One region of the Ectobacillus sp. JY-23 genome, then DNA from elsewhere that is predicted to be linked to it. Evidence: riboswitches for the same ligand, from Rfam matches in the RefSeq annotation. Region 1 holds a riboswitch; each other region holds the start of a gene.
The links. Region 1 has a riboswitch for S-adenosylmethionine ahead of MUG87_RS07720 (methionine ABC transporter ATP-binding protein). Riboswitches for the same ligand answer to the same signal wherever they lie in the genome.

Region 1 (10,590 bases):
CGTCAAATTCTTTAGACTCAACAGCCTCTTTTAAATCCTTAGCAACTGCTTTTTCTAAATCTTTCGTATTAACCACCACTCGATTGCGATATAAATCAGGCATTTTTTCCAATTGAATAGCATCCAATAAATTCATTTTAGCTGCCAATGCAAAGTTGCCTGGAACAGCTGCTAAATCAACACTTTCTACAGCTCTTGGCAATTGTGCAGCTTCAATCGGTTGGAATTTTAAGCTCTTTTTGTTTTCTGTTACATCTTTTTCAGATGCCTTTAACGGATCTACAGACGCATTCAGTTTAATAATTCCCTCACTCTGTAGCATCGTTAATGTACGTGCTGCATTAACAGGATCATTAGGAATGGCGATGGTACTGCCATCCTTTACTTCTTTCCATGACTTAAATTTTTTTGAGTATACGCCCATTGGTGCAGTCGGTACAACAATTACTTCTGATAACTGCATATTATTTTGTTTCGCAAATGTTTCCATATATATTTTGTGTTGAAATAAGTTTGCATCAATACTACCTTCTGCCAACGCTTTATTGGGTTGAATATAGTCACTAAACTCCACAACCTCCACTTTGTAACCCTTTTTCTCAAGCTGCGGTTTAATTGCTTTTGTTACCATATCACTATACGGTCCCGCTGTTGCACCAATTTTTATCGTTTTGGATGTTCCTGCTTCTTTCGTTGTTGTTTCTCCTCCACATGCAGCTAAAATCCCTACTAGGAATACCCAAAATATCATCATATATTTTTTCATTGTGTATCTCTCCTTTATCTCTTATCTAGTATTTTCGCTAAACGATCGCCACCAATTTGAATAATTTGTACCAAGCAAATCAGTATAATGATTGTTGTAATCATAATTGCATTATCATAGCGGTAATAACCAAAGCGAATAGCCAAATCACCCACACCACCACCACCAACAATACCTGCCATTGCGGAGTATGCGACCAAGCTGATAGTTGTTAGTGTCACACCCTGTAAAATCCCAGGGCGCGCTTCCGGTAGCAGCACATCTTTAATAATCATCCACGGTGTTGCCCCCGCAGCAACAGCAGCCTCAATGACACCCTTATCAATCTCTCGCAATGCCGTTTCTACGATCCGAGCAAAAAACGGAATGGCAGCAGCAGACAAGGAAACAGAAGCAGCTGTCGGACCAATTGTCGTTCCTGTGATTAACTTCGTTAATGGCAAGAGTGCTACAAGCAAAATAATAAAGGGGACTGATCGAACCATATTAACGACAAAACCTACCACATTTTTGACAGGAATGTTTTCTAAAAATAAGCCTCGATCTGTCACAAATAACAAAACGCCTAGTGGCAATCCCACAATGATGGCTACAACCAATGAAATGCTAACCATATACAACGTTTGGAAAAATGCTTTATTTAAATCTGGTAAAATTTCTATTAAGCTATCAAGCGGCATCATACATTACCTCCAATCGCTTCGTTTTAGCTGTAATATAAGCAATTGCTTGCCTTACTTCTGAAGCATCGCCAATTAACTCCATCACAAAAATACCAAGTGGTGTTTCTTGTATATATTCAATTTTCCCGTGCAAAATATTTCCTTGCACACGAAACTTCTGAAACACATCTGATACAACCGATTCTTCTGCAATTGAGCCTTGAAATTGGATTTTAATGATGGTGCCTTTGCAATGTTCTAATACTCGCTTTGGTATCTCAAACTGTAATACACTGTCAATGAATTGCTGTGTCAATTCTTCACGCGGATTCGCAAATAATTCATATACAGACCCTTCTTCTATGATTTTTCCATCTTGCATCACAGCCATTCGATCACATATCTCTTTAACAACATCCATCTCATGTGTAATCAGAACAATCGTAATACCTAACTCACGATTAATATCCTTTAGTAGGCGTAAAATACTTTTGGTTGTTTTTGGATCAAGCGCTGATGTAGCTTCATCACACAGTAAAACAGATGGATCATTAGCAAGCGCTCTTGCAATACCCACACGTTGCTTTTGACCGCCGCTAAGCTGTGCTGGATATACGTCCTTCTTATCTGCTAAGCCTACCAAATGAAGCAATTCAGTTACTTTTTTCTCAATTTCTTGTTTGCTTTTTCCTGCAGCCTTTAGAGAAAACGAAATATTATCATAAACCGTTTTCGAGCTGATAAGATGAAAATGCTGAAAAATCATTCCTATTTTAAGCCGTGCTTGTCGCAACTGGTTTTTATGTAGGGCTGTTAAATCAACTCCATCTATCAGTACCTGTCCAGCACTAGGGCGTTCTAACAGGTTTAAACAACGCAGCAATGAGCTTTTTCCCGCGCCGCTATAACCGACAATGCCAAAAATTTCACCGCTGTGAATTTGTAAAGAAACACGATCTACTCCTATTACAGTTCCTTTTTTCGTCTGATACTCTTTTGTAAGATTACGTATCTCAATCACATCTTGTCCCCCTTTAACACAATAAAAAAAGTCTCTTTCATTCGAAAGAGACATCGTCAACTATAGTCGCGACTTATCTTTCAGAATGAGTACATTCTGCAGGAAGTGGCACCTTTCCAGTTACGGTGGTTGCCGGACGTCATTGGGCCTGATCCCTCGGTCTCTCTTGATAAGTAATTTATTTTTCAATTAGTCTGAATAATACATCTTAAATTTCAACCTGTCAACACTATATTTTTTAAATCACTTTAGAAATCGCCTACCTTTTATGAAGCTAGAAAAGAAAAAAGTCATTGACACTTGTCAATGACTCATATTTTACCATTATATTTGCGACCATTATTATGTTCTTTTTGCTGATGTTCAGTCATGCGCTTTTGCTGCGCCTTTGTTCTGGCACTTACGTGGTTCGCATCATTTTCTTCGTTTTTTTTAGAACCTCCTGCTCCGTTGCTCATTGCGACACCTCCTTCATGTAAACTATTTGTAGCTTATGCTATCGTTGGCATTTTATACAAGAGAAGGTCAGTTGTTAACTACTCTTCTACATAGCGACTTAACATATCATACAAGCCTCGATTGGCCATTACAGCAATTTGCTCATCAGATTCGTGCGGATATTTATCACGCAAGCGAATTGATGCTTTTGCCAATAAATTCTCAAGTACAGAACGACCACTTTTTCCATAGATTGCTTCGGCATACGCAATCAACTTTGAATCCTCTACATTGGAAGAATGGTTATTACAAAAGAACTTACTCATAATCTCCCTCCTTTTTTGATAACGTTTTCATTTTTATGCATGTTATAAATTTCACAATATTATATGTTGTATTTAGTGTATGTGTAATATTATAAAACAATATTGACATAATGTTTATATGTTTTTTTCGTTAATTTGTGACAATTATCTGACTTTTATTATCTTTCCCTACAAAAACTACTGTTTCTCACTTATTTTTACACAGAATTTCCCTTTTCTATGAAACCATGAAAGGACAATTAGCATTTCTATGACATAAGAGTGAACGCCTAAGAGCCTCTAACTGAATGTCTATGGTCTTATCAACTATATGCTCCTCAAAATATTCATCGTTTAGCCTACATTACCATTAGTTCGTTAATCCATACCAATATACATTTATTTATGAATAGCTTGTAGTGCTATCATCATGATGAATGTTATCCATCCCGTTACAATGCCAATACTTAAGCTTAAAAAAGCCCATAACCAAATACTTGGTTTCTTTTGCATATCAAGGCCTCCTTGTTTGTTATGAATATATGTAAAAGTTCATATAAAAAACACCGTTATCCGGTGTTTTTTATGCTTGCTTTTTAGGCTGCTTATCAGATGCTTTGCGATACAATAAAGTTACACCTAACGGTAGAACACCGAACCAACGATTTAAAAACGGCTCTTTTTGAGTTTTCTTTTGTTGCCGCTTTTCTTTTCTTTCTTCCTTAGGGCTATCCATATAAGATACAAACTGTTGCGTCATAAACTTAATATAATCATTCATAGACATACTATCATCTCCACTTACAATGATATTCCCAGTATGTCCGGCTTCACCTTTCTTTAATCAAGGATGTAAGCTCCTCTACAATGTGTTCAATACGTTTCCCAGTCGTATCAATGTGGTAGTGCGCTTGTTTATAGTACTCTTGCCTGCTTTGAAAAAGCTCAATAAATGCGCTACGATCTTTTAATAATGGTCTTGATGTGTCTCCATGTAACCGATTGAAGATGTGTTCAACATCGCAGTATACATATAATACTGTTCCGTGCGTTAACATCCACTCACGATTTTCTTGTTTTTGTACCACACCTCCCCCAGTCGTGATAATCACATGATCTTCTTTAATAGATTGCAGTGCTGCAGTTTCATATTGCCGAAATTTCTCTTCTCCTTCTTCATGGAAAATATCACGTATAGCTTTACCGGTCAAAAGCTCAACCAATTCATCCGTGTCGACAACCGGCATATTCCATTCCTTACTTAGTGCCTTACCAATTGTGGTTTTTCCAGCTCCCATAAAGCCTGTCAAATACAATCTCATATTCGTTCCTCCGACCAATTTAAAATCTGCTTTGTTTCTTTATTATAGCTGAAAACCGCTTTATATACGTGATTTTGTTTGGTCCGACACTCTACTCTGTATTTTGAAGAATCAATAGCTGCAAAGGTTACTTCACCTTCTTCGTATACATAAATATCTTTTACATGACCATCAGCAATATCGGTATGTAAATCAGCAAGCGCTCGGTACATGATTATATCTAATGTCAATAGTGCCTCTCCCTCTTGATAAAACCGCTTCTCCATTAGCAAAATATTAGCTTGATGAATAAGCAAGGCAAGTAATATAAAAGAGAAAGCAATCGTAGCTGGCATTACAAACCCGCGTTCCTCCACATCATCACTCCTTTCGGAATGTTGTTACCATACCTGTATGTATCTGCCCTCCATGATCCTCGGCTGTTACAATTAAATATGTAGGGTAACATATGTAGCTGATACGTTTTATGCGCTGTAGCGCCACCTCGTGCCCTTTGTCTCCCACTTTCCGAATTACGTTTATGCCTTGCATGGTATGAGAAACTACGTTGCCAGTTTTATCTGTAAGTACAAGTCGTCTATCACACGCTTGTACACCTTGCGCTTCTCGAAATTCTATTTGTAATTGTTCTATATACAACAACCATTCCAATTCATTAAACGGAGCAGTTTGTTTGGATTGCACATGAAACAACGGAGGTGCAATGACAAAAAACAGACTTAATATTGAAAGACACATTATCATTTCTAACAAAGTAAATCCTTGTTCACCCCTGACTGACATATGTGCATATCTCCTTTTCTTGCACTTGCCGCTCCCCCCACTTTACACACACTTTTTGGTTGTTATCCCAAAAAATTCGATATTGTTTTTCCTGTATCATCGGTACACTTTGATAATACGCAAATACTTCATTATGCAACGCTGCATAGGCGTAATAGTGTTGCTTCACCTGCTCTCTCTCTCGCAGCACCAGTATAAGTTGAGGAAATACAATCATGCATAGCCCCATTAATAAACTAAGCGCGGCGAGCATTTCAAGCAATGTAGTACCCATGTCAGATCGGACTGTAATAAAATCGTCCTTTTCCGAGCTGAAACACAACCTTATATATGCTTTTCTTGTAGGAGACATACATGGTACCTCCTCTGGATATATTGCCGTTCGCACTATAAATAAGCGGAAGTGACAGCGTCTCAAAGCGAACTTGGATATCTGTATCGTAATTCCGCACCAATACGGCTACCGTTCCTTCACCGGTAATTACATAACGCGAGTCAGAAGGAAACCAGTGCAGACGATGCCGTATATTATGGCTCATGGCCGTCTGTTGCATAAACATAATATCCTTTTGCAATTGCTCCAAAAAATGCTCAAGTACTCTTGCTTCGTACTTGGGATATAACCCGAATGACACTATGAGCAATATAGATACTATACTTAATACCAGCAGGGTCTCCAAAAACGTGAAGCCCTGCCGCATTTTACTAATTTTACTCCGTATCACTTAAAGTAACTGCCCCTGTATCACTTACAACAATAACCTTACCATTCGGACATTTATTGGTAGAGATATAATCCCCGTCGACCAATTGTGCTACTGTTGGCCATGTGTTTTTTTCAAGTTGATACGCCTGCACCTGTGCTTCCGTAGATTTTACCAATGCTTCACATCCCTTATTATTCACAACCTCTCGTTGCTGGACAACGCCTGGAATAATTAAGAGCAATAGCACAGAAATGACAACTAATACTAAAAGCATCTCCAATAAGGTAAAGCCTTTCTCACTCATATACTTCACTCCCTATAAAGAATTCATCATTTGAAACATAGGTAGCATCATCGCCAAGTACATTAGAGCAACAATAATACCAATGCAGCAAAACAACATGGGCTGAATGATCATCATGAAACGATGTAAACGGTTCTCAAGCTTCTCTATGACAAGTTCGCTGTATGCACCCAATTCCTCTGCTAAACTGGCGTTGGCTTGACCATGAGATACAATATATGCTAGCTCTGGTTCATAGTAAGAGCGCTGCATTAACATACGTTCAAGTGTTTCACCTTCTGCTAACATCTTTATCATCACCTTCGCCTCACATTGAAAAAACAGGTGATGTGGCTGTTTTTCCATTAATATGAATGCTTCACGTACCGATAATCCGCCTTGTAGTAAGCTACTGATTTGTACTGCAAAATAGTAAGAATTAAAGGACATAACAAAATCTTTAATGCCAGGAATGGTTAGCCAGATGTCCATACGCCTTCGTGGGGTCACTTTTTTTATAAATGCAAAGTAGCCAACGACACCGAGCCCACCTAAACATACACATCCCAAACAAACATAAGGTAACAGATGCAACACTCTGAAAATATAATCTGATAAAGAGGAAGAAGACTGCATAGAACTATAAAGCAGGGAAAACTGAGGAACCAACACACCGTTAAATACCCATACCATAGCAAGCAAAAATAACAGCAGCATAAGTGGATACTGTAAAGATTTTTTTATTTTTTTGATATGCTGTTGCTTTCTTTCCAAAATCTTTCCACCTTGTTGCAAGGCAAAGACAACGTCACCATGTAGCTCAGCATAAAACATATATCCTAGCAAATCAGAATGAAATTGCAAATTACGAAATATAACATACAAACTGCTGCCCGTTTTCAATTCCTGGATTGCATGCTCTAGTTGTTGCTTCCGCTTCTCATGCATATACAACTGCAAAAACTCCAGCGCATGTAAAAGGGCATAGCCTTTCTCGAGCAATCCACCAAGTTGCCGAAGCAACTCAGCCTGTTCGTGTAAACTCCACTTAGTTTTCTCTTTGAAGATCATCAGCTTCTACAAAGCCAAGCGCATAGCCTTTTTGCATCATTTTTTGTAGTGTTGGATAGCTATACGTTCCCTTTATTCCTCGTGCTTCCAATAAAACTTGCTCCAAGTCTTTTCCGTAGAGCAGCTCATATACACTTAAACGACGGACTTTACGCATCTTTTTACAAAGGGGAGAACACTTTTCTCGACAAAACGGGCACGGTATTTCTACAAGACGCTGCGCAGCTACAGCAAGAAGAGCTTGCTCTACCTCAGCATGCGTAATGTGAAAGTCTAATAATCGAAGAACAGCTCCCTTCGCATCATTTGTATGCAATGTAGTCAGAACGAGATGACCTGTTAAACTTGCACGCACTGCTACCTTTGCTGTTTCCTCATCCCTGATTTCCCCTACCAAAATAATGTCGGGATCGTGACGAAGAATGGCCTTTAAGCCACTCGCATATGTGATACCAGCACGCTCATTAATTTGAATCTGGAGCATTCCATCTTTACGTTTTTCAATAGGATCTTCAAGTGTTACTACTCTACGGTTTAAGGTATGTTGTGCGGTATGCAGGAGAGAATACATGGTTGTCGTTTTTCCAGATCCTGTAGGACCTGTAAATACAATTAATCCGTGTGAATAATGAAGAAGTGAAAGAAGTTTTTTAGCTGAGTTTGGAAATAACGAAAGGTGGGATAGGGGTTTAGTGGCTGTTTGCAGATGAACCCGAATTACCAAACTTTCTTGATTGAGTGTGGGAAGTGTGGACAAACGTAAATGAAGATTCGCATAGTGAGTATTGACTTCCAGAGCGCCATTTTGCGGCTTTCGTTTTTCGCCAATATCCATAGAAGCTAAAAATTTAAAATGTGAAATGAGTTTTTCTGCAAATGCTTTTGCAATCACGTGCTTTTGCATTAAATCTCTATCTACCCTCATTTCAATCACAGCATCACGCTGTCTCGGTATCACATGAATATCAGATGCTTTTAACTCAAACGCCTCCTTAATAACTGTATCAGCAAATTGTTCAATTGTACTCATGGCATCGCCTCCTCTCTCTATATATATCACAAATAAAGTAGAGGGAAAAATGTATAAAACAAGCTTTTACAATAGGCATTACAAGCAAAATCCATAAATATTCACAATAAAAGGAACTACAATTTTGAACAATTGATGAAAGTTTGTAAATTTTTTCTATCGTATTTGTACTCTATATTATAATAGTATTATGCCTATTTAAGGAGGTAGTAGCAATGGATCAAGCTTTGAAAATTACGAACGTGCTGGCGGACCCAACACGTTATTATATTTATCAATATGTTTCTAAAAAACACGGAGACGTAACTGTACAAGAAATTGCTGATGCGTTTGCCGTTCACCCAAATGTAGCACGCTTGCATCTTACAAAACTTGAAGATGTTCACATGCTTGTTTCTGATACACAAAAAACAGGAAAAGGAGGACGTCCAAGCAGAATATATCGCTTATCTGAAACAGTTGTACAGCTACAATTTCCGTTTCGTGATTACCAAACACTATCACAAATTGCCATTGAAGCATTAATCAGTCTTGGGGATATTGGAAAACAGGCATTGTTTCAAGTAGGTCAAAAGTTTGGACACGTAGCTATACAGCAGTACGTATTACAAACACATGCTACTGAGCTATCTTTTGAGGATAAAATTAACATTGCAAAAGAAATTTTTTGTACAGCTGGCCTATCCCCAGAATTTGAAGTAAACGCTGATACAAAACAAGTGTTTTATGAAGTGTATAATTGCCCTTTTAAAGAACTAGCTACCACTACGCATGCCATTTGCGATATGCATGGTGCATTCATGAAGGGCGTGTTTCAAACATTATTTACAGATATCGACTTACAGCGTACTGATAGTATATTACACAACTGCAAATCCTGTAATTATCAGCTTTTATCTCAATAAGAAAAACTGTTGTAAATGTTTACAATAGTAAGAAAAGTACCTTATAATAATAAATGATTATGCGTTCAAAGGGGAGGGGGAAAAAGATGGACCGCATGTTTCGCGTTTTAGGGTTTTGGACGGGAATCTTCGCAGTAATGTTTTATCTGGGAGATATGCACGCAACAGCCCTTTTATTTTTCGGACAAACTGGCTTTTTTGTACTTTTAGGTTATTTAAAATTAACAGAGCGTATGTATATTTATGTGTTTGGCGCATACTTAACTGTATTCTTTATCGGCTTTACCTACTATACAACGTTCCTGTTCACCCCTGGCGTAGGGCATTAAAAGAACAACGCTAAAAAGAAGCATGCTTTCATGCTTCTTTTTTCTTTTCATTCTGTTAAAGTTCCCTTTTAACTTCCGCTACATAGGTCGCTTTCGAAGACACTCAACAAGACCCTGTTACCAATGTCAAGCTGTAACACAACCTTTATTTTTGTTAATCATTCTTCACAGCTCCGTATCTCACATAAGAAATATCAGAATAAAGCAATCAAATTTACAAGAATACTTTCACAATAAAAAATAATTCGTATCATACAAATAATAGCATTAAGACATTTCCTAGTTGACTTATAGGTTTTTAGGTAATATATTTGAAAATATATTTCATAGAAACGGGGGATTACGATGAACAATTTTTTAATTGCAATAAATGTTATTGTGTTATTGGTATTACTTGGACTTTTATTCTATATGCAAAAGAAGCACGTTTCCTTTAATAAGCGTGTATTTACAGCACTTGGAGTCGGTATTTTATATGGTTTCATTCTACAGTCGATATACAATCCGACTTCTGAAATTATTACAGCATCAAACGCTTGGTTTGGCCTAGTTGGTAGCGGATATGTTAAATTACTGCAAATGATTGTCATGCCACTTATTCTTGTATCTATCGTTTCAGCTTTTACGAAACTTAAACTTTCCACCAACATTGGGAAAATCAGCGGCTTTATTATTGGTATTTTATTATTAACAACAGCTATTTCAGCTGCTGTTGGTATCGCATCTGCCATAGGCTTTGACGTAAAAGGCACTGGCCTTGAGCAGGGACAAGCAGAGACAGCTCGTCTACAGGATGTGGAGCAACGCTTTACAGCTATTGAAAGCACGCCAATTCCCCAGAAATTATTAGAGCTTCTACCTGCAAATCCATTCCTTGATTTAACAGGTGCTCGCCCGACTTCAACGATATCAGTTGTTATTTTTGCCGCCATTATTGGCATCGCCTACTTAGGTGTAAAACGGAAGCG
Region 2 (10,590 bases), 820 kb from region 1:
TGAACAACGTTATGGAAGGTCTATATCGTTTAGATAAAGATCAAAAACCAACTCCAGGTGTAGCTGAATCTTTCAAAAAGAGCGATGACGGTAAAACATATACATTTAAACTTCGCAAAGATGCAAAATGGTCTAACGGTGACCCTGTAACGGCTAAGGATTTCGTATTTGCTTGGCAGCGTGCGGTGAATCCAGAAACAGCAGCTGAGTATGCATATATCATGTTTGATGTAAAAAATGCAGAAAAAATTAACAAAAAAGAGCTTCCTGTTGATCAATTGGGCGTAAAGGCTATCGACGATCAAACATTAGAAGTGCAATTAGAAAATGCGGTTCCTTACTTTGTTGAGTTAACTTCTTTCGCAACATTCTATCCGCAAAACGAGAAATTTATTAAAGAACAAGGTGCAAAATATGCACTAGAAGCAAATACAGGCGTATACAACGGACCATTCGTACTTAGCGAGTGGAAGCATGAGCAAAGCTTTAAATTAACGAAAAACGATAAGTACTGGGATAACAAAACAGTTAAGTTGACGGAAATCAACTTCAACATCGTTAAAGACGTTGGTACAGGTGTTAACCTATACGAAGCAGGCGATGTAGATCGCGCTGGTCTATCCGCTGAGTTTGTAGACAAGTACAAATCTTCTCCAGAGCTAGTAACTTCTAAAGATGCATCTGTGTTCTTCTTGCGCTTCAACCAAAAACGTGGTGGTCAAGACACTCCACTTGCAAACTTGAAAGTGCGTCAAGCACTTAGCATGTCCTTTGATAAAGCAGGTATTACAAACGTTATCCTAAACAATGGCTCTGTTCCTGCTGACTACCTGGTACCGCAAGATTTCGTTAAAGGTGCAGATGGTAAAGACTTCCGTGCAACAAACGGCGCAATGAACAAATTCAATGCTGATAAAGCAAAAAAACTTTGGGAAGAAGCAAAAAAAGAGCTTGGCAAAGACAAGCTAACAATCGAGTTGCTTAACTACGACACTGAATCTGCAAAGAAAATTGGTGAGTACTTAAAAGCTCAAATGGAGAAAAACCTTCCAGGTCTAACAGTTAATATTAAGCAACAGCCGTTCAAGCAAAAGCTTGATATTGAGACAAAAGAAGATTATGAAATGTCCTACGCTGGTTGGGGTCCTGACTATCCAGATCCAATGACGTTCATTGATATGTTCGTTACAAAAGGTGCACACAACCAAATGAACTACTCTAACTCTAAATACGATCAACTTGTTAAAGATGGAAAAACAACTTTAACAACAGATCCTAAGAAGCGTCTGGAAGCTTTAGCGCAAGCTGAGAAAATCTTGTTCGAAGATGCAGCAATTGCACCATTGTTCCAACGTGGTACATCTTCTCTAATGCGTTCTAACGTAAAAGGTTGGGTAGATCACAACTTCGGTGGAGACTACTCTTACAAATGGGTATACCTAACAGAGAAAGAAGACAAGAAATAATAAAAAAGAGAGCCTCGGCTCTCTTTTTTTATGTGAGAGAATTTTCTGTTAAAAAATCAGTTTGTTTCTTTTTCTATATTGATGTTATATCACCTTTTAGGAGTATTTCGCATACATATACAGCAAAAAAGATAGCGGGGAGCATATGTATGTATTCTTATATTGATTTTTTAGCCCTGTTTGGTGTGGGTAGTGCACATCCAGGCGGATTTGCTCTTACAAAACAATTATTAAAGCTTTTGCCGCTCAACTCAAATACAAAAGTGTTGGACCTTGGTTGTGGCACTGGCAAAACAGCTGTGTATATTGCCAAACAGTATGGATGTCAGGTGACAGCACTGGATTATCATCCTGTTATGATTGAAAAAGCCAAACAAAGAATATTACGAGAAAATGTCAATATAGAATTGGTACACGGCAATGCGGAACAATTACCGTTTGCGGATGAAAGCTTTGATATTATTATTACAGAGTCTGTTGTAGCGTTTACTAGTATCTCTCGTACATTATCACAGCTATATCGGGTGCTACGAAAACAAGGCTATGTAGCGGGTACAGAGATGACTGTTGAAAGGCCTTTGCATGCCCAGGAATACGCATATATTAGACAATTATACGGTGCTGCAGAATATTTAACAGAACAACAGTGGTATGAGTACTTTACTAAGCAAGGTTTTCAATGTGTGGACGTGATACACAGAGACACAGTGGCAACAGCGCAATATGAGTGGACACCAGAATGGGATATCTCCGCAAATATTTCTCCATCTCTCTATGAAATATGGGAGCAACATGAAAAGATTTTAGCTATGTATGGCCATGTACTTGGACACCGTGTGTTTCGATGTCAAAAGTAAGAAGGAACCTTGTATGAGGCTCCTTCTTTGTATGAGATGCGGTTCGAATAACAAACATTAAAAGAAGAATAGAGCTGCTAAAGCGATACCCACAATAAATCCTAACCCAAGTGCATACGCACCGCCATAATAGTCATCGTCACATCTTCCGCGGCAATCCCTTCTCTCGTAACCATAGCGATTGCGATCTTCATTGTACCCATATACTTCTTCATCGTATGGAATATAGCCAAAGCCACGATTATATCGTTGTCGAACAGGCTCAATCCAAACGGAATCATCGGAAACCTTTTTAATCCTTCCGATATGATAGTTACCAGATTTGTCTTGAATACGTACAACTCTGCCATTATATTGACAGCATAGATGATAACATTGTTGTCGGTTCATTATAAACCTCCTTTCACCTCATGATAGAGTATGACAAAGGACAAACATTGCTTGTGTGAATATCTCGAATGTATGAGTAAAAAGAAGTATAAGCATTGCATTTATCTGTAAAAATTTATAGTATTAGAGGGATATAGATAGATAGGGGATAGATGATGCTGGCTGAGAAATTACTGTTACATATTTTAATTATTATGGCACCGATGTTTTTTTATGGGTTATTTATAGAACACCACTCATTGAAGAAATCAAAGATACTCGGCGGTATACTTCAAGGAGTAGCGGCCTGTTTATGTATGTTATTTCCATTTGTAAGCCACGGGTTTCATTGGGATTTACGATATGTCCCTATCATTGTAGCTTTTTTGTATGGAGGCCCGAAAGCAGGAACAATCGCCTTCTTAATGGTCATATGTATGCGCATTGCAATCGGTGGTCCTCTTGTTTTATATGGTATAGGTATTATTGTGTTATCTGTGTTGTTTTCTTTTATGTTCGTAAAGCGATTTTATGAACATCCATCAAACCACAGAATCATCATAGGTGTGTTAATGGGTTTTTGGTCTGCTTTCTCTGCTACCCTAACCGTGTTGTTTTACATGTGGAACACAAAATCCTGGAAAGGTGGCCTGGCTGATGATTTAGTACCTATTGCGCTCATTCAGATGCTAGGTATGACTGCTTCTGTTTTAATGCATGAACGAATTGTGGAACGAATTGTGATGCGCCAAGAGATGGAACGTGTCGAAAAAATGAATACACTCGGAGAGTTGGCGGCATCGATTGCTCACGAAGTACGAAATCCTCTTACTGTAGTGAAGGGCTTTTTACAAATGATGAAGCAAGGTGAAAATTATCAATATGTGCCGCTTGTGCTGAGTGAAGTAGAACGAGCAGAAAAGATTATTAGCGACTATCTTAATTTTGCCAAACCACAATTTCAAGAAAAAAGGCGTTTTTGTTTAGATATTGTATTAAATGAGGTTTGTATATTGCTAGAACCATTAGCTATGAACAAAGGAATTTCTTTACAAGTTAAAATTGGGGCAAATCCACTTCTTGAGACCGATGCAGATCAGTTGAAACAAGCATTATTGAATATTATTAAAAATGCCATTGAAGCTACCTCATCAGGAGGTGTAGTTGTTGCAACTGCTGCTGTAAAAAGTGGTGTTGAAATTCGAATTGTGGACACTGGGAAAGGGATGACCACCGAGCAGCTTAAAAGAATCGGAACATTGTTTTACACAACGAAAGACCAGGGAACTGGACTCGGGACATTGGTCTCTTTGCGTATTATTAACACAATGAACGGAACACTGATGTATAAAAGCCAACCAGGAGTCGGTACAGAAGCTACCATTACGTTACCTACAGTATAATCTTCACCCCCATAAAACAAGAGAATACCGGGTATACTAATGCAACAATACAAATAACAGTCTTTTAGCTGTATTGTAAGTTGATAAAGGGGCGTCTAAAATGCGATACCGGCTACTTTTATTGATATGTTTTATCATTCTTGGAGGTTGTGCGACAGGAACAGCCAATTTGAGAGTGCATAAAAATGGCAGTGCTGATGCAACAATTCAATTTGCGCTAAAACAGGAGTTAAAGCGTTATACAGCTGATTTAAATCCATTTTCGTCTATGGAAGATGTACTTCGCAATCAAGGGTTTCAGATAGAGGAGTTTAATCGTCAAAAAGAATTTGGCTTTGAAGCAAAGCGTCACTATCATTCATTGCGTGAATTACAAGGAAGTGCAGCGACAAGTATTCCTGCCAGTGTAGAGAGTCGTATGTTACATGTTTCGTATGAAGAAAAACACTCTCTATTTTTTACGACGTATCGCGTACGTGCAAGGGTTGATTTACAACCTTTGTATGATGATTTTCTATACACGTTTACTCGTAAGTTCCAAGCCGCGGATTGGACAGCGAACTATATTGGAGATGAGCTTACTAAACAGTTGTTGCTTCATGTGAGAGTCATATTACCCATTAGAGCGTCATCGTCTAATGCAACGCAGATTGCTAAAGGCGGCAAAGAACTGGAGTGGAAAATGAGCTTACGTAAGGTTAACGATTTGCGTATGGAAGTAAAAGTGCCTCGTATACGCAACTTTGCCGTAGCCGCTGGAACAGGACTATTATTTTTGATTATTCTGTTCGTTTGGTGGAAAAAACGCCGTCTGCAAAAAAAGAAATAATTGTATAAATTTTCGGAATTACATTGACTTTTATACGAGTAATCCTTACAATTGTGAATACAACTGTATATCGTTATTTTCTTATCTAGAGAGGTGGAGGGACTGGCCCTTTGAAGCCTCGGCAACGGATTTACTATAATACCGTGCCAAGTCCAGCAAGCATCTGCTTGAAAGATAGGGGAATGAAGTATTTGTATATTTCAGCCTCTTTCTGTCTTTAGAAAGAGGCTTTTCGTCTAAAAGGAGGATTGCTATGAAATATGGATTTTGGATGCCGATTTTTGGTGGGTGGCTCCGTAATGTAGATTATGAACATATGCCGCCAACCTATGCGTATGCAAAAGAAGTAGCACAAGTAGCTGAGCGCTGGGGATATGATACGACTCTTATTGCTGAATTATATCTTAATGATATTAAAGGGCCAGAGCACGACTCATTAGAAGCTTGGACGACAGCTGCAGCTTTAGCAGCTGTTACAGAGAAGATTGAAATTATGACTGCAATTCGACCAGGGTTTCATAACCCAGCTGTGGCAGCTAAAATGACTGCCAACATTGATCATATCAGCAAGGGTCGTTTTACACTGAATGTGGTTTCAGCTTGGTGGGCAGAAGAAGCGAGGCAATACGGCGGTATTTTTTCAGAGCATGATGAACGATACGAGCGTACGAATGAATTTGTAGATGTATTAAAGGGGCTATGGACAGAAGAAACCTTTACATATGAAGGTAAATATTATCATATTGAAAATGCAAAGCTTGCTCCAAAACCTGTACAAAGACCGAATCCTATTTTGTATGCGGGCGGGGAAAGTGAAAAAGGCAAGCAAAGTATTGCATCTTTTGCGGATGCGTATGTAATGCATGGAGGGACACCTGAAGAAGTTAGCATAAAGATTGCTGACATGAAGGCGCGCAGACAAGAAATTGGTAGGGAAGCATTTCATTCCTTTGGTATGGCCGCATATGTAATTTGCCGCGATACAGAAGAGGAAGCAACAGAAGAACTACAACGTATCACAGATATAAAAACTGGAAGTGCATACGCTGGATATGACGATTTTGTGAGCAAATCACAGCTTGAACAACAAGTAAAGCTATATGATTACTCAGTTTCTAATCGTGGGTTACGTCCTAACTTAATTGGAACACCTGAACAAATTGCAGAGCGTATTCTAGCTTTTGAACAAGCTGGTGTGGACTTATTATTACTACAATTTTCACCGCAACTAGAAGAGATGGAGAGATTTGCTAAGCATGTGATGCCGTTAGTTGAACGAAAAAGAAATCAGATTACAACATAGAAAGAGAGTGGAAATGATGGGGAAAATTTATGTAATTCACGAAAACAGTGAGTGGACAGTGCATTTAACAAAGCGATTGGAAGAGTTGAAACTACCTTATGAAGAATGGCATCTCAATGAAGGTTGTATTGATTTATCAACGGAGCCACCTGAAGGTATCTTTTTTAGTCGCATGAGCGCATCTGCACATACAAGGGGACATCGTTATGCACCGGAATATACAGCAGCCGTTTTGCATTGGTTAGAGGCACATGGTCGTAAAGTATATAATGGCAGCCGTGCGCTTTCTCTAGAGGTTAGTAAAGTACTGCAGTATCTTGAGCTTGAAAAGCATGGTGTACGAACACCAAAAACGGCTGTTGCGGTAGGTCGTTCGCAAATTTTAGAAGCGGCAAAGCGCTTTGATGGATGTCCTTTTATTACAAAGCATAATCGCGCTGGTAAAGGTCTTGGTGTGCAGTTGTTTCAAAGTGTGGAAGCACTGCAGAGATATGTGGAAAGTCAAGCGTTTGAAGAACCTGTTGATGGCATCACATTGGTGCAAGAATATATCCATTCGCCTGAGTCTTATATTACACGCTGTGAATTTGTAGGGGGCAAGTTCGTTTATGCCGTGCGTGTCGATACAACAGAAGGATTCCAATTGTGCCCTGCAGATGCTTGTCAAATTGGAGACTTATTCTGCCCTGTAGGAGAGGAAGTAGAAACAAAGCCAAAGTTTCAAATAATAAACGATTTTCAGGAAGATGTTATTGCAAGCTATGAAAACGTGCTTGCGGCTAACGGAATCAGCGTAGCCGGCATTGAGTTTATACGCGATGCAAACGGAATTATTTACACGTATGACATTAATACAAATACAAACTATAATTCTGATGCTGAAGCAGTGGCAGGTGTATATGGAATGCTTGAAGTTGCGAGGTTTTTACAGAGTGAACTGCAAAAGTACCATCCAAACAGTGTAACTACTCTTTCGTAATAGATATAGTGAAGAGATCTTTGTCAGATGATGAAGATCTTTTTTGTGTTTGATAGACATGTCAGCCCGGCTTGTACATATATTGTAACAGATACGATTGAGGAGGTTTATATGGATCCGATGTATACAGGCAGTATTATATCTTCGCTTTGTACAATAGCGGGGGCAGTTCCTGCTATGTTTTTACAGCATATTTCGCATCGAGGTCGTGATATATTACTGGCATATACAGCTGGGATTATGGTAGCGGCTTCTACCTATGGATTAATCCCCTCAGCTATGAAACTATCAAATATATATGTGCTGACTATTGGTGTGTTGCTTGGAACGATTGCACTGACTTTTCTGGATAGTTGTCTGCCACACATAGAGCTTGAAAGGAAAGAACATCCGTTTCAAGGCGGCCAACCCTTACTTTTAATTGCGATGGCTTTTCATAATATACCGGAAGGCCTTTCAGTAGGTGTGAGTTACGGTAGTCATGTAGCTGATTTAGGACCATTGGTTTCATTTGCGATTGGACTGCAAAATGTACCAGAAGGGTTTCTGGTCGCCCTTTATTTAGTATCGCACGGCGTAAAACCAATATATGCTTTATTGTGTACGGCTTCTACAGGAATATTGGAGCTTGCCTTTGGTATCATCGGTATTTCATTTGCCGGACAATTCTCCGCGATTGTTCCGTATGGACTGGCGTTTGCGGCAGGAGCGATGTTGTTTGTGGTGTATAAAGAATTGATTCCAGAAAGTCATGGGGATGGAAACGAACGTTCTGCCACGTTCTCCTTTATTGGCGGTCTCTTAACAATGATTGCACTAACACATTTCATCCGTTGACAAAAATAGTGAATAAAGTTCTGAATACCCCTTTTTTGAAAGGAAATTTCAATGATGTTGTCGAATACGAAAGTATGTTGAAATATGGGAGGCGAACGATGTTAGCTGAGAAGTTGCTATTGCATATTTTAATTATCTTAGCACCCATTTTGATTCACCATGCTTTTTTTGAAAAATGGCGTCTTGGCAATTCGCCATGTGTGTATGGGGTATTACATGGTGTCGCAGCGGGTTTATGTGTATATGTTTCTTACTTTAGCCACGGAATGTATTGGGATTTACGATATGTCCCGATTGCGTTGTCCATGTTATATGGTGGTCCAATTGCCGGTGGCATTGTGTGTATGGTTGTATTACTTGTTAGAGGTTCATTAGGTGGTGAGACACTTGAAGTGGCTTATGGAGGCGTACTTTTGATTGCTACAACTTCGTATTTCCTTTCATTGGTGTTTCAACGTAAAAAAGCGAGAAAGCGAGTGCGTATGATTGTAATTGGCAGCATGGGTGCAGTTTGTATAGCATTCACAATCATCGCTTTTTATGTTTTGAATAGCAGTTTGGCCAACCACCAAGTATTGTGGGATTATGCATTGTTTAATCTAATCCAAATTATTGCAATCGGTTTCGCAGCCATGTTAATTGAAGAGAATCTAGAAAGAATGCGTATAAAGGCTGAAATGCAGCGTACGGAAAAATTAAATACATTGGGTGAACTTGCTGCATCGATTGCGCATGAAGTACGAAATCCATTAACAGCAGTCAAGGGTTTTTTACAGCTGATGGAGCAAGAGAAGCAGGTGAATCCTACGTATTTGCCTATTATACTAAGTGAAGTGAATCGTGCCGAAGCAATTATTAGTGATTATCTGACTTTTGCCAAGCCTGAGATTAAAAAAGTAGAATCGTTTTCTATTGCAGATTTGCTAGAAGAAGTAGCGCAAATATTAGATCCTCTGTTACTGGGTAGAGATGTATGTTTAACAAGAGCGTTTCAGTCCAATGCCCGAATGAAAACGGACCGTGATCAACTTAAGCAAGCGCTTATTAATATTGTCAAGAATGCGATTGAAGCCAATGAGAGTGGCGGAACAGTGAGCATAGGTTTATATGTAGCTAATCATAATGCGTACATTCAAATTAAAGATACAGGTAAAGGAATGAATAGGGAACAGTTGTCTCGCATTGGTACGTTATTCTACAGTACAAAAGAAACAGGAACAGGCTTGGGAACTGTTGTTTCCATTCGAATTATTGAGATGATGAAGGGGAAAATATCATACAAAAGTGAGCCGGGTTTTGGAACCGAAGTTACGATTCGATTACCTATTATAGAAATGAAGTGAGCCTTGCACTGTTATGCAAGGCTTTTTTACTTTATATACAATAATTATATTATGTAAACAAATAAGCTTGACACAAATACAAGTCATATCAACTTTTTTTTCTCATATGATGAAGCATAGGAATTTGTCTATGCTTATCCTCGTGTAAAGGTGGCTTCAGCATATGAGAAAACACTTGATGGCCACATGTGCGCTGTTGCTTCTTATTCTGATGTGGACGCCTAACGTGGTAAAAGGAGAACAAAAGCAAAGAACGGTCGTATTGGTATACGATGACTCGGGAAGTATGCGTACTATGAACCGCTGGATGTACGCAAGTTATGCATTGCAAAGTTTTGTGGGTCTTCTTTATGAAAATGATATATTTTCTTATGTTCCTATGAGCACACCAGATAAGGAAATCGCTGTTTCGCTTACTAACAGGCAGTCTGAAATACACAGCATACGTAACTGGAGTAATTATAAAAACACCCCGTTTCAGTCTGTTGAAACAGCAATTCAAGCATTAAAACGTCAAGCAGGGAAGGGTGCTGAGGAACTGTGGTTGATTGTGCTGACTGATGGAGCCTTTAATGAATTGGAAGATCCCAATAATCCGCAGTATGAAGGGAATAAAAAGAGGATTGCAAGTACACTGCGCAACTTTAAAAGTGAAATGGATCAAAAGCAAGTCGCTATACACACAGTATTGATTACAGTGGAATCACATCTTAGTGAAATAGAGAAACAACAAGTTAATACATTTAAAGAAATTTGGCAGGATACGACTAAAGGGATTGTGCTTCCAACAGATGGAGAGTCTGGAATTATAAATAGTGTGAATGCGGCAGCAGCATTAGTCGCTAACCGTGATCCGTTTTCTCATGTAGAAGATGCTGTGAAAACAGAGATAAAAGATAATCATGTGAAGATTACTTCACCGTTTCCAGTGCGACGAATAACACTTGTACAACAGGGGACTAAACAAAATGCACGTGTAAAAACAAGTCCATTTGAAAAGGTAGATTCATATGGAATAGAAACACCGCAGACGCTAATTCAAGGATATATCACTCACTTATCCTATACTCGTAAAGTTATCCAACCAGGCACGTATGACATTATATTAGAGCAGCCACCGCCTCCTGATACAAGAGTATTAGTAGAACCGGATTTAGATTATAAAGTTACTGTATATAAAGAAAAAGAAAATACACTTAGAGAA
Region 3 (10,590 bases), 870 kb from region 1:
ATTACTTTCATCCTTCGGGATTCCCTCCAGCATCGCTGACTTTGCCTCGCAAAGCCAGGAGTCAGAGGAATATACATCTACTTGTAGATATTTATTAATCGCGAGGCCGATTGAGTCAAAGCCCGGCCCCAGATTAGCGGTGCTGCCTGGTACTTGTATCGTAAACATGGGAAGCGTCATTGAAGCACCGCCCCCTGAATATGTGCAAACACAACCTTTTCATCATTCGGAAGTACAATTGGTTTTATGTTTTTCACATCAATTGCGGTATTCGCATCCTTCAAGCCATTCCCTGTCAAGACGGCAACGACACGGGAGCCCTTTGGAATTTCGCCGCGCTCAATCTGCTTGCGAACCCCTGCGATGGACGCACAGGAGCCTGGCTCGGCAAAAACGCCCTCTGCTTGCGCAAGCAACTCATACGCAGCAAGGATTTCCTCATCTGTTACTTCATCAATTTTACCTTGTGAATCAATGGCAGCTTTGACAGCCTTATCCCAGCTTGCTGGGTTACCAATGCGAATGGCAGTCGCAATTGTTTCTGGTTCTTCAATTTTATAGCCGCGTACAATTGGCGCCGCGCCGGATGCCTGAAAGCCGCGCATTTGCGGCAGCCCCGTCCCTTTTTCCTCATGGTACTCCGTAAAGCCCTTCCAGTATGCGCTAATGTTACCGGCATTGCCCACAGGGATTGCTAATACATCTGGGGACTGCCCTAACGCATCGCAAATTTCAAAGGCAGCCGTTTTCTGCCCTTCCAAACGATACGGGTTAACTGAGTTTACAAGTGCTACAGGTGCCTCTTCACTCAGCTTGCGTACCATCTGCAGGGCATGATCAAAGTTGCCATCAATGCTGATAATTTCCGCTCCGTACATAACAGCTTGGGCTAGCTTCCCATACGCAATCTTTCCATTGGGAATCATAACAATACATTTCATACCAGCGCGTGCCGCATAAGCAGCGGCAGAAGCAGAGGTATTACCTGTAGAGGCGCAAATCACTGTCTTGCTTCCTGCTTCTTTAGCCTTTGCAACGGCCATGACCATGCCGCGATCTTTAAAGGATCCGGTTGGATTCGCCCCCTCTACTTTGACATATAGCTCTATATCCCATTCTTTTGAAAGCTTTTCCAGATGAATAAGTGGTGTGTTGCCTTCGTGAAGTGTAAGAAGCGGTGTTTCGGCTGTAATCGGTAAATATTGTTTATATTGCGTTAATAATCCCTTCCATGTCATTTGCTGTCACCTTCAATTCGATAGCTTGCCTTCACACACTTTACCGCATCTAGCTCCTCTAGCTTATGTAAAAGAGTTTGATAGTTTTCCAGCGTCGCACGATGTGTTACAATGACAATTTCAGCCGCGCCTTTTTCTTCAAGTGGCATTTGAATAATCTTCTCAAAGCTAGCATCATAGGAAGAAAACAAAGAGGTAATTTTAGCAAACACACCCACTTCATCCTTCACATGCAAACGAAGGAAGTACTTAGCCAGAACCTCTCGATCTTCTTTTAAAACTTTTTCATATTGCGGGGACACCGCACTATTTCCTGTTACACCTAATCTCATATTCTTCATAACTGCGACAAGATCGGATACGACAGCCGTCGCAGTTGGCAGGCTTCCCGCACCCGGGCCATAAAACATCGTTTCCCCCACAGCTTCTCCATATACATATACAGCATTAAACTCATTTTGAACGGAAGAAAGCGGGTGCTTATTCGGCAATAAAGTTGGCTCTACACTGACCTCAAGTTTATTGCCATCCCGCTTTGCAAGCCCGATTAGCTTCATCGTATAACCGAGATCACGGCTATATGCCAAATCCTCTTCCGTGATAGATGTAATTCCCTTAACCTTGACATCCGCCAGCTCCACATTTGTTGAAAACCCGAGTGTTGCTAAGATTGTCATCTTTCGTGCCGCATCTAGACCTTCCACATCTGAGCTTGGATCAGCCTCCGCAAAGCCGAGGTCCTGCGCTTCTTTTAATACATCTTCATATGCTTTTCCTTCGTTAGACATTTTCGTTAAAATAAAGTTTGTTGTACCGTTTACAATCCCCATCATCTTTGTGATGCGATCGGATGAAAAACCGTCCACAATGCTTCTTAAAATCGGAATACCTCCCGCAACACTCGCCTCATAAAAAAGGTCGCATTTATGCTCTTTGGCAACCGCAAGCAGCTCTGTTCCATACAGAGCCATCAAATCCTTGTTTGCAGTCACAACATGCTTCCCATTTCGCAGCGCCTGCAGTATACATTGTCTTGCTTGTTCTACACCGCCCATTACTTCAATGATGACATCAATTTCCTCACTATTTATAACCTCATCTGCATCCGTTGTTAACAGGGCAGGATTGATGGCGACATCTCTTTCTTTTTCCGGATTTTGCACAAGCACCTTCGCAACTTTAACAGGACAGCCAATTTGATGAGCCAAGCGATCTTGATGAGATGCAATAATTTTGACTACCCCGCTGCCAACAGTTCCAAGACCTAGTAGTCCTACTTTAATTTCAACCATCTTTCCCCACCCCTTCGTTTATTTATCTGCAATTATATAGGCTGTATATTTTAAAAACAATGTTTTTTGAACATTCAGAATATAAAAAATCACTTTGCGTATAGTAATCGTTTTCAAATACACTTCATTTAAATCTCAAGAAAAGTATATATAAAAAGGCAGTCATTGCTGCCTTTTTGCAACCTTATATTCAACCTATCACAAGATATAAGGCGTTGTTTGATAGACGTAATAATTGAGCCAATTTGAAAAAAGTAAATTTCCATGACTCCGCCAAGCCACAAACGGCTCTTGATTTGGATCGTTGTGCGGATAATAATTTTTAGGTACGTTAATAGGTATACCTTTCGCGATATCGCGCTCATATTCTTTCTTTAACGTATCTCTCGAATATTCACTGTGCCCCAAAATGAAGATATTCTTACCGGCGTTATCTGCCACAAGATGGACGCCAGCTTCTTCTGAACACGCCAACACATGCAGATCAGCAACACTCTCAATATCTACTGCACGTACTTCTGTGTGACGAGAGTGAGGGGCAAAGAAACGTTCATCAAACCCTCTAAGCAGCGGCAGGTTGCGCTCTTTTATTTCATGCTCAAACACACCAAACATTTTTTGAGGTAAGTCATATTTCGGCACCCCATAGTGATAATAAAGACCTGCTTGTGCCCCCCAGCAAATATGAAGCGTAGAAGTGACATTTGTCACTGAAAATTCCATAATTCGTTTTAACTCTTCCCAGTAATCTACCTCCTCAAAAGGAAGTGTCTCGACAGGCGCACCAGTGATGACCAAGCCATCAAAGCGTTCATTTTCGATATCGCGAAATGTTTTATAAAAGCTAGTTAAATGCTCCTTCGATACATTTTTGGAATGGTGAGATTCCATATGAAGCAAGTGTACATCAACCTGAAGGGGCGTATTTCCAAGCAGACGCAATAGCTGCGCCTCCGTTTCTTGTTTGGTGGGCATTAAATTGAGAATGGCGATTTTTAACTCCCGAATATCTTGCGTCGTTGCCCGCTCCTTTGTCATCACGAAAATATTTTCGCTCTCGAGAACCTGACGAGCTGGCAAATCCTTATCCACGATAATGGGCATATTGCTTACCTCCTGATAACGCTTGATTGAGGTCTGCGATCAAGTCCTCCACATCCTCAATTCCCACAGATAAGCGGACTAAATCCGGTGTCACACCTGCGAGGCGCTGCTGCTGCTCTGTTAACTGGCGATGCGTTGTGCTGGCAGGATGAATGACCGATGTACGCGCATCTGCAACATGTGTAACAAGTGCCGCTAGTTTTACTTGTTCAATAAACTCCCTCGCTGCGTTTGCACCACCCTTTACCCCGAATGTTAGTACACCACTAGCGCCCTTTTTCAAATATTTTTCCGCCAAGCTATACTGCGTACTGCTTTCGAGACCTGGATAATGAATCCAGCTGATGCGTTCATCCTTCTCAAGCCACTTTGCAATCTCTAGCGCATTTTGACTATGGCGGTCCATACGCAAATGGAGCGTTTCGAGGCCAATGTTGCTGATGTATGCATTAAACGGACTCATACAGTTTCCGTAATCGCGAAGCAGTTGTACGCGCGCTTTTACAATATAAGCTGCGGCACCAAAGTCTTTTACGTACTGTACACCATGATACGTGGCATCCGGTTCAACCAGTTCCTGATATTTTCCGTTATCCCAGTTAAAATTACCGCCATCAATCACAATTCCTCCAAGAGAGCTGGCATGACCGTCAATGTACTTTGTTGTGGAATGCACGACAATATTAGCACCGTGGGCAAAAGGTTGACATAAGTAAGGCGTTGCCAGTGTGTTATCAATCACTAGTGGTACATCAAGCTCCTTTGCTGCCTTTGTAAACTCTTCAAAGTTAAGTACATTCATCGCCGGGTTTCCAAGCGTTTCTCCGTATACAAGCTTTGTATTTTGCTTGCCTAGCTTCACAATTTCTTCCGCAGGTAGGTTTGGATCAAAAAAAGTAACTTCAATGCCGAGCTTACGTAGGCTCACGCCAAATAAATTAAAGGTGCCTCCGTAAACTGTGGATGAGCAAAGAAGATGATCTCCTGCGTTACAAATATTTAAAATCGCCAGCATAATGGCAGCCTGACCGGACGCGGTAGCTACTGCCCCGACGCCGCCCTCCAGTTGACTTAACTTTTGCTCAAACGCATTGATAGTTGGGTTACCAATACGCGTATAGATATAGCCTTCCGCCTGTAAATTAAACAGAGCTGCTAAGTCGTCTGGTGTATCATATTTATAAGTTGTACTTTGATATAATGGCAGTACACGTGGCTCTCCATTCTTTGGTGTATATCCGCCCTGCACACAAATTGTCCCTTGCTTCCATTGCTCTCCCATTTCAAACACCCTCTCTGATATAAAATAGCTCTGTTCAAGTTTGTTGTTGATTTCCGCAGGGGTTCGCTTTCAGCGGACAGTTAAAGAGTCTCCTCAGCGCTATGAGCCTGCGATGTCTCCCCTTGACTCTCTTAGTCTCACCCCTTCACTCTCATCAACAAGTTTCAATTAGAAACATCAGACTTTAACACAGCCTATAAATAAAAAACTGCTTCTCTCGCCCAAAGGCAAAAGAAGCAGTCCTATTACACGTTCGACCATACTTCTCTTATCTTTCAGCATTATTCTGCAGGATGTAGCACAATTCCGTTACCGGCTGTTGCTAAGGTTTCACTGGGCCTGATCCCTCCACCTATTCTTGATAAGACGTATGAAATTAGCTTGATTTTATATACAAATCACAGAAAAGTCAAATTATTTTTTTGATTTTTAAAATTATTTACCTTAATTATCAAAGACTTTTTCAACGTGTTCTAAACACATATTGTAAATCACATAAAGTTATTTTATTAAGGTCACTTTTTTAACATAATAATTTTTTACAATCACTCATTCCCTATCTTGAATATAATACGATGACAACAAACAGAATGGACGCATGGCTTATGAGCAATCAATTTAAAGAAATATTCGGAGCCGCGATAGCTGCCATAGGTACTATCACCGCGGCTATCGGTAGTACACCGCTTCCTTTTTTAGGCGATGGTCTAAAGAGTAATCTTGACCTATACGGCAATGTTCTACAAGCAACAGGTAACGCACTAGAAGCTGACGGACAAGATGGCATATCTTTAGAAAAGATAGGCAATGAAATACAAGCCACTGGAAATTCAACTGTTGTTGCCGGTATCCTATTAGATCGGGACGGAGATGCTGGCCAAAGGGCAATTATAACTGGAAATTGGCTACAAGCTCTAGGGGGATTGACTGCACTTGGGGATGAATTTGAAGACCCTACGGCAGCAGGGCAAAACTTTAACATTATAGGAAACTTACTGCAAGCAATCGGAAATTCTCTGCAAGCAATTGGGGGTATCCGGCAGCTTCGAGAAGAACAACAGGAGCAAAATCAAGAGGGAGAAGCAGAAACTTCTTCTGATAAAGAAGATCCATCTGACAAGGAGAAGAGGGTGGATACGAAAGAAGAGTCAAAAAAAGAGATTGGACCTAATGGCTTACTTATAATGGATCGCAATGAAACAATTATATTCGTAGGTAGCTGGGTGCAAGCCGTCGGGTCTGTCCTATCTCTAGTTGGTCAAATTCAAGAAGAAACACAGGAGGTAAGTGAGAAATCAGACGTGGATAAAAAGAATAAAAAAGAAATAAAAGATACACAAAAGGAAGATGATAAAGAAGAGTCGTCTGAAGAATAAGAGGGTGTCTCCATAGGAGATACTCTCTATTTTCATGATAACAATAGTTTGAAAATTTGTTGCATCAATAGATATCCTTCACGTACAGAAGTAAAAGACTGTAAGCTTTGCAGCATCGTTAGCTTGACCTTCTCCGGTGAAAACGGGGGATATGCCTGCAAAATTAAAGCCGCCATTCCAGAGCAAATTCCCGTAGCCATGGATGTTCCCGATAATGTAATATACGTACCACCCACGATAGCCCCTGGATTTTGCAAACCAAGTGTAGAATTGGGTGAATAAGCAGCCGTAATATTACTGCCTGGCACAAATAAATCTGGTTTTAATAAACCATCTATTGTAGGGGATTTACTTGTGTAAGGTGCTTTTACATCATCAGAAATGCTAGCTGTATTCAAATCATCAATAGCACCTACGGTTACAACTTTTGGATGAATGCCAGGGGTATCAACTGAAAGTGCTGCTCCGTTGTTTCCTGCAGCAGCTACAACAAAAATACCTGCATCTATAGCCAATGCAGCAGCGCGCGCAAGAGGATCGTCGGAGTATGTTAATGTGGGTGGTCCTCCTAGCGATAGGTTCATTATTTTGATATTGAATTGTGCTTTATTTTGAATAACATAATCAATTCCAGCAATAACGGTAGAAGCTGAGCCGCCTCCACTACTATCTAATACCTTTACTCCAATTAATGAAGCATCTGGAGCAACCCCCGTGTATAATCCTCCCGAAATAGACCCATTTCCAGCGGCACAGCCCGCGACATGTGTACCATGACCATTATCATCATATGGTGCTGTTGCACCGTTAATAAAATCCTTAAAGTGGACAATGCGATTGATAGGCGTAACAAAATCAGGGTGTGGATAAATACCCGTATCAACAATTGCAATTCCTACATTCAAGCCTGTCAATCCAAACGTGTTTCTAGTAAAATTCGCCCCCACTGCTGCTGTGGCTATATTTAAATTCGTACTTACTTTATAATCGCAGTAAATTTTTTCTATATCCTTTAATCTTGCTAATTGTCTTAAGCTTTTAATAGATAATTGCGCAGCCATTAACTTCAGATTAATAATATTTAACCCTTCTTTTTCTTCAGGCCTTAACATAATTAAATCTTGTAATTTTTTCACAGAAGAATCCTTGCTAATCTGTATAATAACAGGAATAATTGCAGGCGATGTAGCGTCTTTTTTTTCATTTTCACTTATTTCTCTTAGGAGTGCCTTATCAAACTTGTCCTCAAATTCAAAGCTCTCTTTCATTAATATCCTCCCTTATTCAATCAAACATGTCTTTAGTACAAGGTATGTAAAACAAAGAAAACTGACATGGATACTAGAGGATTTTTTTGTACATAAGGTTCTGTTAAATTTCTTTGTTGATTCCCGTTACGTAGGTTCGCTTTCCGCGGGCGGTCAGGGAGTCTCCTCAGCACTATGCACCTGCGGGGTCTCACTCGCTTTTCCCGGAGGAGTCTCACATCCTTTACTCCAATCAACAAGTGCGAATGATCAACATTGGACTTTAACACAGCCGTATATAAAGAAAGACCCCTGTATACACAAGGGCCTAATAGTTTTTAGCCATCATAACCAAGGAAACTTGCACCAATGATAATCAAAAGGATAAATAATACAACCACTAAAGCAAAGCCGCCATAACCATAGCCGCAGCCACCATAACCACCGTAACCGTACATAGCTTTGTGCCTCCTTATATATTACTAAGATGTGTGTACAAAGATATAATATGGTTATACGATGCTTTTGCGCACGTCCGAAATAAAATGGGCGTTGTAGCATGTGTCCTATGTCGTTCCTCTTTGTTTTACAGTATGTGTATCATTGACTATAATAAAGAAAAAACATCAATGGGGGTACAAACAGATGACATTACATAAAGCACTCACAATTGCTGGTTCCGATACAAGCGGTGGTGCCGGAATTCAAGCCGATCTGAAAACATTCCAAGAGCTTGGTGTATATGGAATGACAGCTTTAACGACAATTGTAACAATGGATCCGCATGAAGGTTGGGCACATAATGTATTTCCAATTGCAGCCTCTACATTAAAACCACAACTAGAGACTGTAATAGAGGGCGTCGGTGTTGATGCATTAAAAACAGGGATGCTGGGATCTGTTGAAATCATTGAAATGGTTGCAGACGAGCTAGAAAAACACAATCTTCGCAACGTTGTCGTTGACCCGGTAATGGTTTGTAAAGGTGCGGATGAGGCGCTTCATCCTGAAACAAACGATGCCTTGCGCGATATTCTTGTTCCTAAAGCTTTAATTGTTACACCTAATTTATTTGAAGCATATCAATTGAGCGGCGTAAAAATTAATAGCTTAGATGATATGAAGGAAGCGGCGCAAAAGATTCATGCGTTAGGTGCAAAATATGTCCTGATTAAGGGCGGCAGTAAGCTAGGAACAGAAAAGGCCATCGATTTATTATTCGACGGAGAAACATTCGATCTTTTAGAATCCGATAAAATAGAGACATCAAATACACATGGTGCTGGTTGCACATACTCAGCAGCAATTGCCGCTGAAATTGCGAAAGGTGCTCCTGTAAAAGAAGCTATTTCTACAGCAAAAGCATTTATTACAGATGCCATCCGCCATTCTTTCACATTAAATGAATATGTTGGACCAACACATCACGGGGCATACCGCAAGTTTGGCGCCGGAAAAGAAAAGTAAGCAGCCATTTGGCTGCTTATTCCTGCCTATGGCTCATCTATCTGCCAGCCATTCCTCCACTTGCTTTGCAAAAAGATGCGTATCCAAAATCCCCCCCATATGTCCGTATATACTATGAAATCCAAAAAAGCTAGCTTTCTTTCCAAGCACCTGTAACTGCTTTACAGTTTCCTCACTCATATATGCAGGCTGCAGAGTATCTTCATAGCAAGAGATTAATAAAACCTTCGCTTGAATACGCTCCAGCGCTTCCTGCATATTTGAAAAACCGGCTGATATATCTTGCAGCATAGTAGCACGTGATGTATAAAGCCAGTGGTTTGCATCACAATAGGTGATGTTTTCCTTTACTTTTTCATAGATTTCTATCTCGTACGCCACCGCTCGCTCCATATCTTGCGGGGCTTGTAGCGTTTCTCGACTACTTTTGTACATATCTTCATACCACTTTGTACTAAACGCATTTGTGTACATCATTTGAGCAGCTAGATGAAGTCCTTCAAAAGGCTCTGCTTTTCCGTAATATTGACCACCATTCCAATTCGAATCCAGCTGTATTGCACGAATGGCGTGCTGTAGCACATTACATGATGTGAAAATTGGACTTTGCGCATTTGTTATTACACCAATACAGCGTTCTACCATATTCGATTCTTTAACCGCCCAATGAAGTGCAATCATTCCTCCAGCGGAAGGACCAATCACCGCATGTAGCTTCTGAATACCTAAAGAAGCAAGCAATTCTTTTTGAATTTTGACCATGTCTGCAAAAGTGAATACTGGAAAATCCATCCCATATGGCTTTCCTGTTGCAATATTTATAGAAGCGGGGCCAGTTGCAATAACATTGGGATTTTTTTGTTGAACGTTACATAGATTTTCTGTACAAATTACAAAAAAACGGCTCGTATCTATTGCTTTATCATCTCCAATTAAGTCTCCCCACCAGCTGATCGCTTGACTTGTCGCACTAAAATAATGACAGACAAGAATTACATTGTCTTTTTGTTTATTCAAAGTACCGTATGTTTCATAACCGATTTGAATGGGAATTTCTTTTCCACAATTAAATCGATAGCTACTTTGCGAAAAAACTGACCTCTTTACTAGCAAGCTCCCATCTCCCCTCTTGTATTTCAATACGAGGAAAAAACATCATTCCCTTCTTTTTTAATTTCTGCAACAGGGATTTGCTCTCTTCGGGCAGTCAGCAATTGTCTCCAGTCCAATCCATATTCAGCTTTAACACACCCTTCACGTAACACATACCTCCCAATTGAGGCCGTATCCTGCAAGAGATACAAGTTGATAAGAGAAGGCGAATCAAATAAAATGGCAGTAAATTAGATTTTATATTATAATTATTTTCGTATATTTTTTGAGTACATGGAAATTATTTCTTTATTTCTACTACCTTCTTTTTTCATTTTATTAATTAAGTACCTTTACTAACATCGATATGTTCGATTTATTACGAAAACTTAATCGTTATATATTGTTTTTTGAATTTTAAATGAAATTAACCTTTTATATCACGCAACCTTTAAGAGAGGATTCATATCATTTCAAGATAGGAGGTTTATT

Region 2: another riboswitch for S-adenosylmethionine. It lies ahead of MUG87_RS03480 (LLM class flavin-dependent oxidoreductase); the one in region 1 lies ahead of MUG87_RS07720 (methionine ABC transporter ATP-binding protein).
Region 3: another riboswitch for S-adenosylmethionine. It lies ahead of MUG87_RS12115 (bifunctional O-acetylhomoserine aminocarboxypropyltransferase/cysteine synthase); the one in region 1 lies ahead of MUG87_RS07720 (methionine ABC transporter ATP-binding protein).

The regions. Positions count from the first base shown of each region.
Region 1 is NZ_CP095462.1:1,479,725-1,490,314, forward strand. It holds gene MUG87_RS07710 (MetQ/NlpA family ABC transporter substrate-binding protein) at 1-766, opposite strand, end outside; gene MUG87_RS07715 (methionine ABC transporter permease) at 781-1,446, opposite strand; gene MUG87_RS07720 (methionine ABC transporter ATP-binding protein) at 1,436-2,449, opposite strand; SAM riboswitch class I at 2,520-2,625, opposite strand; gene MUG87_RS07725 (hypothetical protein) at 2,761-2,907, opposite strand; gene MUG87_RS07730 (hypothetical protein) at 2,986-3,213, opposite strand; gene MUG87_RS07735 (YqzE family protein) at 3,776-3,979, opposite strand; gene MUG87_RS07740 (shikimate kinase) at 4,023-4,514, opposite strand; gene comGG (competence type IV pilus minor pilin ComGG) at 4,511-4,870, opposite strand; gene MUG87_RS07750 (competence type IV pilus minor pilin ComGF) at 4,875-5,297, opposite strand; gene MUG87_RS07755 (hypothetical protein) at 5,281-5,514, opposite strand; gene comGD (competence type IV pilus minor pilin ComGD) at 5,573-6,022, opposite strand; gene comGC (competence type IV pilus major pilin ComGC) at 6,009-6,308, opposite strand; gene comGB (competence type IV pilus assembly protein ComGB) at 6,321-7,358, opposite strand; gene comGA (competence type IV pilus ATPase ComGA) at 7,336-8,388, opposite strand; gene MUG87_RS07780 (helix-turn-helix transcriptional regulator) at 8,604-9,293, shown strand; gene MUG87_RS07785 (DUF2626 domain-containing protein) at 9,380-9,622, shown strand; gene MUG87_RS07790 (L-cystine transporter) at 9,968-10,590, shown strand, end outside.
Region 2 is NZ_CP095462.1:664,085-674,674, reverse strand. It holds gene MUG87_RS03505 (peptide ABC transporter substrate-binding protein) at 1-1,466, shown strand, start outside; gene MUG87_RS03500 (class I SAM-dependent methyltransferase) at 1,616-2,323, shown strand; gene MUG87_RS03495 (hypothetical protein) at 2,381-2,713, opposite strand; gene MUG87_RS03490 (ATP-binding protein) at 2,869-4,095, shown strand; gene MUG87_RS03485 (hypothetical protein) at 4,265-4,924, shown strand; SAM riboswitch class I at 5,003-5,105, shown strand; gene MUG87_RS03480 (LLM class flavin-dependent oxidoreductase) at 5,178-6,227, shown strand; gene MUG87_RS03475 (ATP-grasp domain-containing protein) at 6,244-7,206, shown strand; gene MUG87_RS03470 (ZIP family metal transporter) at 7,318-8,043, shown strand; gene MUG87_RS03465 (ATP-binding protein) at 8,142-9,386, shown strand; gene MUG87_RS03460 (vWA domain-containing protein) at 9,550-10,590, shown strand, end outside.
Region 3 is NZ_CP095462.1:2,345,649-2,356,238, forward strand. It holds gene thrB (homoserine kinase) at 1-180, opposite strand, end outside; gene thrC (threonine synthase) at 177-1,238, opposite strand; gene MUG87_RS12105 (homoserine dehydrogenase) at 1,235-2,530, opposite strand; gene metA (homoserine O-acetyltransferase MetA) at 2,729-3,634, opposite strand; gene MUG87_RS12115 (bifunctional O-acetylhomoserine aminocarboxypropyltransferase/cysteine synthase) at 3,615-4,916, opposite strand; SAM riboswitch class I at 5,182-5,284, opposite strand; gene MUG87_RS12120 (DUF6944 family repetitive protein) at 5,522-6,292, shown strand; gene MUG87_RS12125 (S8 family peptidase) at 6,325-7,560, opposite strand; gene MUG87_RS12130 (YjcZ family sporulation protein) at 7,878-7,997, opposite strand; gene pdxK (pyridoxine/pyridoxal/pyridoxamine kinase) at 8,185-9,006, shown strand; gene MUG87_RS12140 (alpha/beta fold hydrolase) at 9,040-10,119, opposite strand.